3 regions of the Alteromonas sp. 76-1 genome follow, and region 2 is predicted to be linked to each of the others. Evidence: predicted binding sites of a transcription regulator. Region 2 holds the regulator's gene; each other region holds the start of a gene.
The links. The regulator FNR, encoded in region 2, switches genes on or off when oxygen is low (the NO sensors DNR and NnrR bind a similar motif). The targets are predictions, from matches to a motif close to TTGATCTAGATCAA.
Positions count from the first base shown of each region.

Region 1: the regulator FNR is predicted to act here: its motif matches at 1,253-1,266, upstream of ALT761_RS19375 (high-potential iron-sulfur protein).
Region 3: the regulator FNR is predicted to act here: its motif matches at 1,437-1,450, upstream of hemN (oxygen-independent coproporphyrinogen III oxidase).

Region 1 is NZ_LR136958.1:4,562,541-4,565,826, forward strand. It holds gene ALT761_RS19360 (exonuclease domain-containing protein) at 1-41, opposite strand, end outside; gene ALT761_RS19365 (CPXCG motif-containing cysteine-rich protein) at 290-481, shown strand; gene ALT761_RS19370 (flavin reductase family protein) at 474-1,157, shown strand; gene ALT761_RS19375 (high-potential iron-sulfur protein) at 1,415-1,708, shown strand; gene ALT761_RS19380 (amidase) at 1,793-3,286, opposite strand, start outside.
Region 2 is NZ_LR136958.1:2,288,215-2,291,500, reverse strand. It holds gene ALT761_RS09885 (heavy metal translocating P-type ATPase) at 1-77, shown strand, start outside; gene ccoS (cbb3-type cytochrome oxidase assembly protein CcoS) at 79-294, shown strand; gene ALT761_RS09875 (sulfite exporter TauE/SafE family protein) at 281-940, shown strand; gene fnr (fumarate/nitrate reduction transcriptional regulator Fnr) at 990-1,730, shown strand; gene uspE (universal stress protein UspE) at 1,828-2,751, shown strand; gene ttcA (tRNA 2-thiocytidine(32) synthetase TtcA) at 2,956-3,286, shown strand, end outside.
Region 3 is NZ_LR136958.1:2,686,479-2,689,764, reverse strand. It holds gene hemN (oxygen-independent coproporphyrinogen III oxidase) at 1-1,319, opposite strand, end outside; gene ALT761_RS11520 (SGNH/GDSL hydrolase family protein) at 1,650-2,372, shown strand; gene ALT761_RS11515 (DsbA family oxidoreductase) at 2,461-3,099, shown strand; gene ALT761_RS11510 (XdhC family protein) at 3,096-3,286, shown strand, end outside.

The DNA.
Region 1 (3,286 bases), 2.3 Mb from region 2:
AAGTGGGCTAAGTAATATCGTGGTGGCAAATCTTTTCGCATTATAAAACCAAACTATTGCATACCCAATTAGTGTATATTTATACAGCCCTATTATTCAACCTTTTCCCTTTTTATTTAATGTAAGGGGCATGGGCTTTTGCGTGACGGTTTGCTTAGGTAATGGCTTAGGTATTTGCACAGACGCTTGCGTAGTTGCTGGTAAAGTCACATTGCCTAAATGGCAGTCAATCCAGTTTTCTACTTTACTCGTAATAACTATCACAACGTAATTCACATACGAGGAAATCATGAGCTTAACGAGATCGATGGAATTCTCTTGCCCATATTGCATGGCAGCCAATGATGTAGAAATTGACGAGGTTAATGATGTTGGTCAGGTGCAGGTACTTGATTGCCAAGTATGTTGCCAACCCATTGAACTTAGTGTCTATCAGCAAGGCGAAGACTTAAATATTATTGCGGAGCAGGAAAATGCCTGATAGCGATACCCATTTTTCATTGCAGGATATTGATGCACTGCCACAACGATATCGCGCCAACTTTATCAATAGTTTATCTGGCTTTAAATCTTCCTCACTACTTGGCACCACCGATGGCCGAATTAACAACTTAGCTATTATCAGTTCTGTGGTTCATGTGGGGGCTAACCCACCATTGCTGGGTATTATTATGCGTCCGCACACTGTGCAGCGAGATTCTTTGTCTAATATTAAGCAGCAAGGTGTATTCACGCTAAATCATGTTCATACCAGTTGGACTGATAAAGCACATCAAACGTCTGCGCGATACGATAATGGGGTGAGTGAGTTTGAGGAGGTTGGACTAACGCCTTGGTTTAGCAACACGTTCAGCGCGCCTTATGTAAAAGAAAGCGCAGTGAAAATGGGGTTAAAAGTAGAACAGCATTTTACGTTGTGTAATCAGACCGAAATGATTATAGGTAAGATTCAAGAGGTCTTTATTGCGGCCAGCAGCACTGCAGGAGATGACATTGCAAATAGTGCTATTGCCGAAGATGGTTATATAGATCTTGAATCGCTACAAACCTCGTGTGTTTCGGGGCTGGACACTTATCATAGTACGCAAAAGATAGCTCAATATGCTTACGCTAAACCCAACGTGCCTTTAACACAGGCGACAATAACTAAAAAATAATTCATGTTGTGTCACTGGCACACAAAGTAATATTGCGTTAGTGCTATAGGATATTGATTTTGCTAGCCGTTCAGGCGTTGTTCAGGTGAAACTCGTTAATCTAGATCAACAAATCTTTATTGCTTTGTGTTAGATCCAAACGCCACGGGTTATAGTATAATTATTAACATTCAAAACCTGCCTTGCGGCAGGTTTTTGCGTTTTAGGCGCTGAGTAAAAAAGAATCATTATCGTTATTATCTCAATTGGAGAGAATTATGAAGTCTGTAAACCGTCGTGACTTTCTGAAATTATCAGGTACATCTTTGATAGGCCTAACGTTAGGAAGCGTTGCGTTACGTGCTAATGCGCAAGAACAATTGCAAGCAGATGATCCTAGCGCGAAAGCATTAAACTACACTGCAGCGTCTACTGTAGACGGTGCTAAATGTAACAACTGCATGTATATCCAAGGTGCCGACGGCGAACAACACCGCCCTTGTGCCATCTTCCCTAACAAATTGGTTAACGCCAATGGTTGGTGTAGTGCATGGGTTAAACGCCCAGGCTAGTAACTCGAATTATCAAAAAAGCCCCAGTGTCGCTCATGCGTGCTGGGGCTTTTTTATGCGCTTAAGATAAGACGTTAAAACGAGTTACAGCCCTTTCACAGCGTCTAACAGTGCGGGGTTATGTAATCGGCTTGGTAATAAACCAGGCTTAATATAAGCCCCATGCTTTGCTTGAAATATGCTGCCAATGCGAAGCACTTTCTCATCGTCCCATTGCTTGCCAATAAAGCTAATTCCTACCGGGAGATTTTTCACTTCACCCGCTGGCACAGTAAGGTGCGGATAACCTGCTATGGCCGCTAAATACCCAATACCTATAAAGCCCATTGGGGAATGATCGCCATAAACGCCATCAATCAGAAAAGCCGGACTATTGGATGGTGCCACAAGTACGTCAACTTTATGTTGTGCCATTAGGGCATCAATTCCATTGTCTCTCGCTGTTTCTCTTACCAGTGCTAGAGCCGAAGCGTATTCCGGGCTATTAATGTCATCTGTATTTACTGCTTTTTCGAATATATCTTGATTAAATAGCGCGAGTTCTCGAGAGCTTGCTTGATTATAAGTAATAAGCTCAGACAAACTGCGCACGGGAATGTCCGCTGGACTGTCTTCTAAGTATTCGTTTAATGTGTAATGAAACTCGCTAAGCAACACTTGATAAGAGTCTGACCAAAAACTTTCAGGTTGCTTGAAATCGCTAATTTCCACCAGTTCAGCGCCTGCGGCAGTTAAACTACTTAGGGCTTTTTCATAAGTAGAAAGCACATGAGGGTTATCCCCTTGACGATACCGCACAACGCCTACGCGCACGCCTTTCAAATCGGTCGCTAACATACTTTGCTGCGGCGCACTAATCATATGCTTGCTAGCGTCTTTCGTAGCGCTGTCTTGTGTATCTACACCTGCCATGATTGATGCCATTAACCATGCATCGTTAACGTTTGCGGTCATAGGGCCTGCGGTATCTTGGGTATATGAGATAGGGACAATGTGCGTACGCGATAATAACCCAACTGTGGGTTTAAACCCGACTATACCGTTCATTGAAGAAGGGCAAATAATGGAACCATTGGTTTCAGTGCCCACAGCTAACGACGCTAAACGCAATGCCATAGCAGCACCAGAACCTGACGAAGAACCACAAGCACTACGAGATAGCATATGAGGGTTTCGGGTTAACCCACCTACGGCGCTCCACCCGCTAATAGAAGATTCAGATCGAAAGTTAGCCCATTCGGATAAATTAGTTTTACCTAACACAATGGCGCCCGCAGCTTTTAGTCGAGCAACTATAGGGGCATCTCGCTTTGTATCATTATTAACAAGTGCCATCGCGCCTGCGGTAGTAGGTAGCTCACTGGTTTCAATATTGTCTTTCAGTAGCACGGGAATACCAAACAGCGGCCCTTTACGCATTCTATTTTTACGTGCTAAATCAGCAGCTCTGGCTTCTTCAACAGCATTGGGGTTAAGTGCCAAAATACTATTTACATCACCATCAAGCTTTTCGATTCTAGCGAGATAGCCTTTTACTAACGCCTCGGATGACAACTCACCTGCTGCTATAGCCTGCGA
Region 2 (3,286 bases):
CCTGGATGGCCGTAGTTGGCATGTCACTGAGTAGTATTATTGTGGTCACCAATTCAACGAGGTTATTAAGTAAATAATATGAGTATCATTTACGTCTTAATTCCCATTGCTATTATTATTGTTGCGCTGGCACTGGTTATCTTTTTCTGGGCGGTAAAAACCAATCAGTTTGAAGATCTTGATAGACAGGGCTACAGCATTTTGTTTGATGATGATTTATCTGGTGATGAAAAGAAGCTAGCCGAACAGCGAAAGCAGTTACAACAACGTAAAGAAACAGATGACAGAGATTAATATATTCTCTGCTTTTTTTATCGGAATTGCTGGCGGAGTGCATTGTGTGGGTATGTGCGGTGGTATTGTTGCCGCACTACGTACAGTAACGCCAAGTAATGAACCGGCATTACCCTACACCCTTGCCTATAATTTCGGCCGTATCCTCAGCTATACATTAGCCGGCGCTATTACAGGCGCTGTCGGCCAAATAGCCACCGAGTTTGTGCCTATCGCTAAACCCGTTTTATCTTTGATTAGTGGCGTTATGCTGCTGCTATTAGCGTGTTATCTGGGAAAGTGGTGGCAAGGCTTGAATTATATTGAAGCGATGGGGCGCGGCTTATTTAAAGCTATTCAGCCAATATCTAAACGATTTCTTCCATTCAAAAGCCCAGTTTATGCACTACCCTATGGCTTTATATGGGGCTGGCTTCCCTGCGGGTTGGTCTATTCCACGTTAACGTGGTCGTTGGCATCGGGGTCAGCCGTTGACGGCGCTGCCATCATGTTATTTTTTGGGTTAGGCACTCTGCCCACTTTGTTAGCCGCAAGCGCAGGTAGCCAGTATCTAATAGCAGGTTTCAGGCATCCCGTGGTAAGACAATGCTTTTCAGGAATATTGGCTATTTATGCTCTCTTTTTAATTTATGCAGCAATTTCATAAACAAAAGAGTAAGATTATATTAAGTCGAATCTATTTATAGTTTGAACCTATGAGCAAAGGAAGCCAATTCTCAATTCATTGTCAAAATTGCAGTTTCAGCCACTTGTGTTTGCCCGTTGCACTAAACAAGACTGAGATTGAATCTTTAGATGATATTATTGAGCGAAAGAAACCCCTTCACAAGAGTGATTTACTGGTAAAGTCGGGAGATACATTCAACTCTCTTTACGCAGTACGCACGGGCTCTTTTAAGTCTTTCGTCACCAATTCAGATGGTGAAGAGCAGATTACAGGTTTTCACTTCCCTGGCGATATTATCGGCTTCGATGCCTTACGGGAAAACAAGCACCAAAGTTATGCTCAGGCATTAGAAACCGCCATGGTGTGCGAACTACCGTATGAAACGCTTGATGAGATGTCAGTTCAATTTCCTAAGTTAAGACATCAAATAATGAGTTTTATGAGTGCGGAAATTAAACAAGATCATGATCTCATGATGTTGCTTAATAAACGCTCAGCGGAAGAACGTCTATTGTATTTCCTCTCTCAGCTTTCTCAACGTTTCGAAGAACGTGGATTTTCAAATAAAGAATTTCACCTAACCATGACTCGAAATGAAATTGGGAACTATCTTGGTCTAACTATTGAGACCATTAGCCGCCTATTAAGCCGTTTTCAAAAAGAAAATATTATCCAAGTGGACGGTAAACTCATCACTATTTTAGATTTTGATGAGATGTCACAACGTTTAACGTCTGTGGTTGCACCTAATATCGCCTGTAATAGCTAATCTTCAAAGCTTTTGATCTAAAACAAGTTACGTAATAGCAAATAGGTATTACACTTAAATTGTAGCAACCAAAAATCTAAAAATGTTTGGAGGGGTTATGATTAAGTATGAACGTATATTAGCTGTCATTGAAGCCGATAGAGAGACCCAACCTGCGCTTAGCCGTGCATATGAACTTGCCAAAAAGACAGGTGCCTCTGTCACCGCCATGCTGGTGGTTTACGACTTATCTTACGATATGACAACCATGCTTAGCCCTGATGATCGTGAAGCTATGCGCGACGCGGTCACTAAGGAACATGCGGGTTGGTTGCGTAAAACCCTTACCGATTTAGGCTTTGATAAAACCGATATAGTTGTTGAATGGAACAACCGTGCCTTTGAAGCTGTGGTGCATTACGTTATCGACAACAATATAGATTTAGTGGTAAAAGCAACTAAGCGCCATGACGATTTAGCCTCTGTTATTTTTACTCCTACAGACTGGCATCTACTTAGAAAATGTCCCTCGCCCGTATTGTTAGTTAAAGATCATGAATGGCCTGAAAATGGTGAAATTATTGCTGCGGTAAATATAGGCAGTGAAGACGATGAACATGCAGTACTTAACGACAAAATCACTGTAATAGCTAACGATTATGCCGCGTTACTCAGTGGTAACGTTAATTTGGTAAACAGCTACCCCGCTACGCCGCTAAATATTGCTATTGAAGTTCCTGAGTTTGACCCAGACACATACAACAACGCAGTAAAGCACCATCACGAGCTTGAGATGAACACACACTGCGAAAAGTATGCTATCGATAGCGAGCGCTGTTATGTGAAGGAAGGCCTTCCCGAAAAAGTCATTCCAAGGATAGCCAAAGATATAGACGCTGAACTTGTTATCATCGGTACGGTTGGCAGAGTAGGTATTTCTGCGGCCCTTATAGGTAACACCGCTGAACATGTTATTGATGAACTTGTGTGTGATGTACTGGCAATAAAACCAGACGGTTTTATTTCGCCGCTTTCACGGTAATTCATACAAGTTCGTGCATAGCCTGACATCACGCTTTGCTAGCAAACGTTATATAGCCTTAAGCGCTATCGGACTATAGCCTTAAGCGCTATTGGCATTTGTTAGCAGTCAGTGCTAGCGCGATACAAAAAATCTTCACCTCGCACATTCAATTTTACTTGATTACTGTATAATGGTTTTTTTCGCAGTAACCAAGCTATTGATATGACCAGTGCAGGCACAAACCGTGCGGACGCTCCGTTAACCGCGTCTCAAAATAAACAAAAATACAGCTTTAATAAGCTACAAAAGCGACTTCGTCGTAATGTAGGCAAAGCGATTGCTGATTTCGGCATGATTGAACATAACGATAAAGTGATGGTGTGCTTGTCTGGTGGTAAAGACAGTTACGCTATGCTTGATATTCTTATGTTTTTAAAACGCATTGCGCCAATTCATTTTGACATTATTGCGGTTAACCTTGATCAAAAGCAGCCTGGATTTCCAGAGCACGTACTTCCTGAATACCTAGAAAGTGTAGGTGTAGAGTACAAAA
Region 3 (3,286 bases), 400 kb from region 2:
GCATCAAACCTTGCACATATTGCTCTTATGTAAATACGAGACTTATCGGGCACATTAATATATCGGTCACTCAGCTCAATAATACCGTCGGTCACTAACGATTTAAGGCTCGTTAATTCAATACAAAAATAGCCATTGAATTTAATGTCATATTTATCTTCAATGTCTTTTTTATCTAAATACAAATTGCACATTAAAGACATAATAACGTCTCGGCGAATGCGATCGTCTAGACTTAACGCAATGCCATTGGCGGTTAGGGGGATGTCGTTATCCAATCTGTTGTAATAGTCTTTAAGGTGCTTAGGATTCTGACCATATGCATTGCCTATTGTACTAATAGCCGATACCCCTAAGCCAAGCAAATCACTGTTTTTATGCGTGGTGTAACCTTGAAAATTTCGGTGCAATACATGGTTGTGCTTAGCCATGGCTAGGGTATCGCTGGGCTTCGCGAAATGATCTAAACCAATCATCTCAAAACCTGTTTTAGTGAAGCTTTCTACTGCCATTTGGTGCAGTGCTGCTTTTTCATCAGGGGTAGGTAAGGAATCTAGCGGTATTTTTCGTTGAGCTGCGAATCTGTCGGGTAAATGGGCATAACTAAAAAGAGAGATTCTGTCGGGTGACATGGCTTTTACTGCTACTACCGTGGTACGAAACTTCTCCATGGTCTGTTTGGGCAAACCATAAATTAAGTCCAAATTGACCGAGGTGTAGCCTATATTTTTTGCATCAAACACCAAACTGGCAATGTGCGCCGTACTTTGAACCCGATTGATAGACTGCTGAACATCCACATTAATATCTTGCACACCGAAGCTAACGCGGGTGTAACCTAACTCATATAAATCTTCTAAGTACTCACTCGCTACATTTCTAGGATCTAACTCAATCGAAAACTCTGCTTCGCTTGAAATAAGAAAGTGTTTCTTAATCAAATACATTAAATAAGTATGTTGTATTGCTGAAAGAAAACTGGGAGATCCTCCACCTAAATGAAGCGCGACTACTTTTTTATCTTTATAAAGCGACTTTTTCGCTACCATCTCTTTTTCAATATAGCTAAGGTAATGGTCGGCTTTTTCATTATGGCGAGTCACAATTTTATTGCAGCCACAGTAATAGCAAAGTTCTTCGCAGAAAGGGATGTGAATATATAAGCTTATGGTATCGGCACCGCAGTTTTCAGACGCGCTCTCTAATAAGCCGTCATTTACCGCTTCAAACTTAAGTGCAGTAGGGTAAGAAGTGTAACGTGGCGCCTGTTGTGCATACTTTGTAATTGTACTTGTGGCTTGTTCAATTGGCGAATTCATAGTTATTTTCTGCTTAGTTTGCTAGTAAGGTAGCGAAAGACTTATATACAGGGAGTCTTTCTTTTGTTGTTAAACCCATTTCATTATTGATAGTAATGCAAACCAGTTAGGTGTTTATTGATCTCGTTCAAGGTTTTGCTTTTAAACATACTCATTATAGTCAGTTTTCCAATTTTGCTAGCGCAAGGGCTGCTAGTAAGGAAAAAAACGCTCAAATTACCGGAACCTACCGGTAAAAGAGTGGGTTGTTGCCAGTGCGCTAGCAATGTTCCCAACAAGGCGCAGCTCAAAGGCGGTGCGCAAAGCGGCGTTTCGGTAAGTTGTCAGCAAATGAAGGCTCCCTTGGCGTTGCTGATTTTGGGTGATTCCGCTGCCGCTGGCGTGGGAGTATCAACTCAAAAACAAGCACTGTCTGGCTGGTTAACTGAAGGCTTGTCAGCCAACTATTGTATTAATTGGGAACTAAAAGCTAAAACAGGGGTAAACAGTACGGGTTTGTTATCGATGTTGCAGCAGGCTAAACCCAACCTTGATCCTACGTCTGATGCTAATTCACCGTCCTTTTCAATAATCACATCTACACATAGTTTCGACACGACTCTTCAGTGCAGACCGTTCGACGTAGCGGTTATTTCAATAGGGGTAAATGATGTAACAGGTTTTACGTCCCTGCGCCGGTGGCGTAGTAATGTCACGCAAATAATTGAAATACTAAAAGCGCGATACCAATGCAGGTTTGTGGTATTTACGGCACTGCCTCCTATGCACGAATTTCCCGCACTACCCCAACCGTTACGTTGGGTGTTAGGGCAAAGAGCGAAGTACCTCAATACCGCCTTGCTGACGCTGGTGAACAAATATCATGGGGTAAACGTACTCACAATAAAGCTAAATCCAATAGACAATAGTCCATTAAACAACACGCTTAAATACATGGCTGAAGATGGCTTTCATCCGCAAGTTGCAGGCTATCAATTGTGGTCTAACGCTATTGTGAAGTTAGTGAACGAAGAACTTGATGAATTGGTCGGTAAAAATAGCGATGTTGGTTGAAGCTGAAAGGTTCACCCCTACAATACATTATTCATTTAGTAGGTGTTTAAAAACCAACAATATTTAACGGCTTCGCGCTGGAGGTGCAATGAAAAAAGTAACGATAGATATGGTGTCAGACGTAGTTTGCCCGTGGTGCATTATTGGTTACGAACGTCTACAACAAGCCATCGCGCAATTAGACGATATTGAAGTAACTATTCAATTTCATCCGTTTGAACTTAACCCGAACATGCCGCAAGAAGGGCAAGATGTTCGTGAACATATAATGGAAAAATACGGGCTTACACCAGCACAAAGTGATCAAAACCGAAAACAACTTATTGATGCAGGTGCATCGGTTGGTTTTAAGTTTGATTACTTCGACGGCATGCGTATGGCGAATACCTTCAATGCACACCAAGTACTGCACTATGCAGGGGAAAACGGTAAGCAAGAAGCGCTAAAGTTACGTTTGTTTGCCGCCTATTTCAGTGAAAGAAAAAACGTGAATGATATAGACGTGTTAGTCAACGAAGCGGTATCTGTGGGGTTAAACAAGCAAGAGGTCGTTGAACTTCTTGCCAATCAAACTTATGCAGATGTGGTTCGAGAGCACGAGAACTTATGGTTGCAACGTGGTATTCAAAGCGTACCTACTTTTGTGATTGGTAATAGCGGTGTTGCAGGTGCACAAGACCCAGATACGTTAGCGCAATTTATTGTTCAGGCATCTACTGAGCAATGAGTAACCAGCTAATACACCTTTTAGCCCAGTGGCATCCACTAAAGGATGCCCACCAGTGGGTACTGGGGCTTATTTATAAGACGGAAGGTTCTTGTTACAGAAAAGCGGGGGCTGTCATGTTGTTCAGCAATGCTGGGCATCAACTAGGTGTGTTAAGTGGTGGCTGCCTTGAATCAGACATTAACAA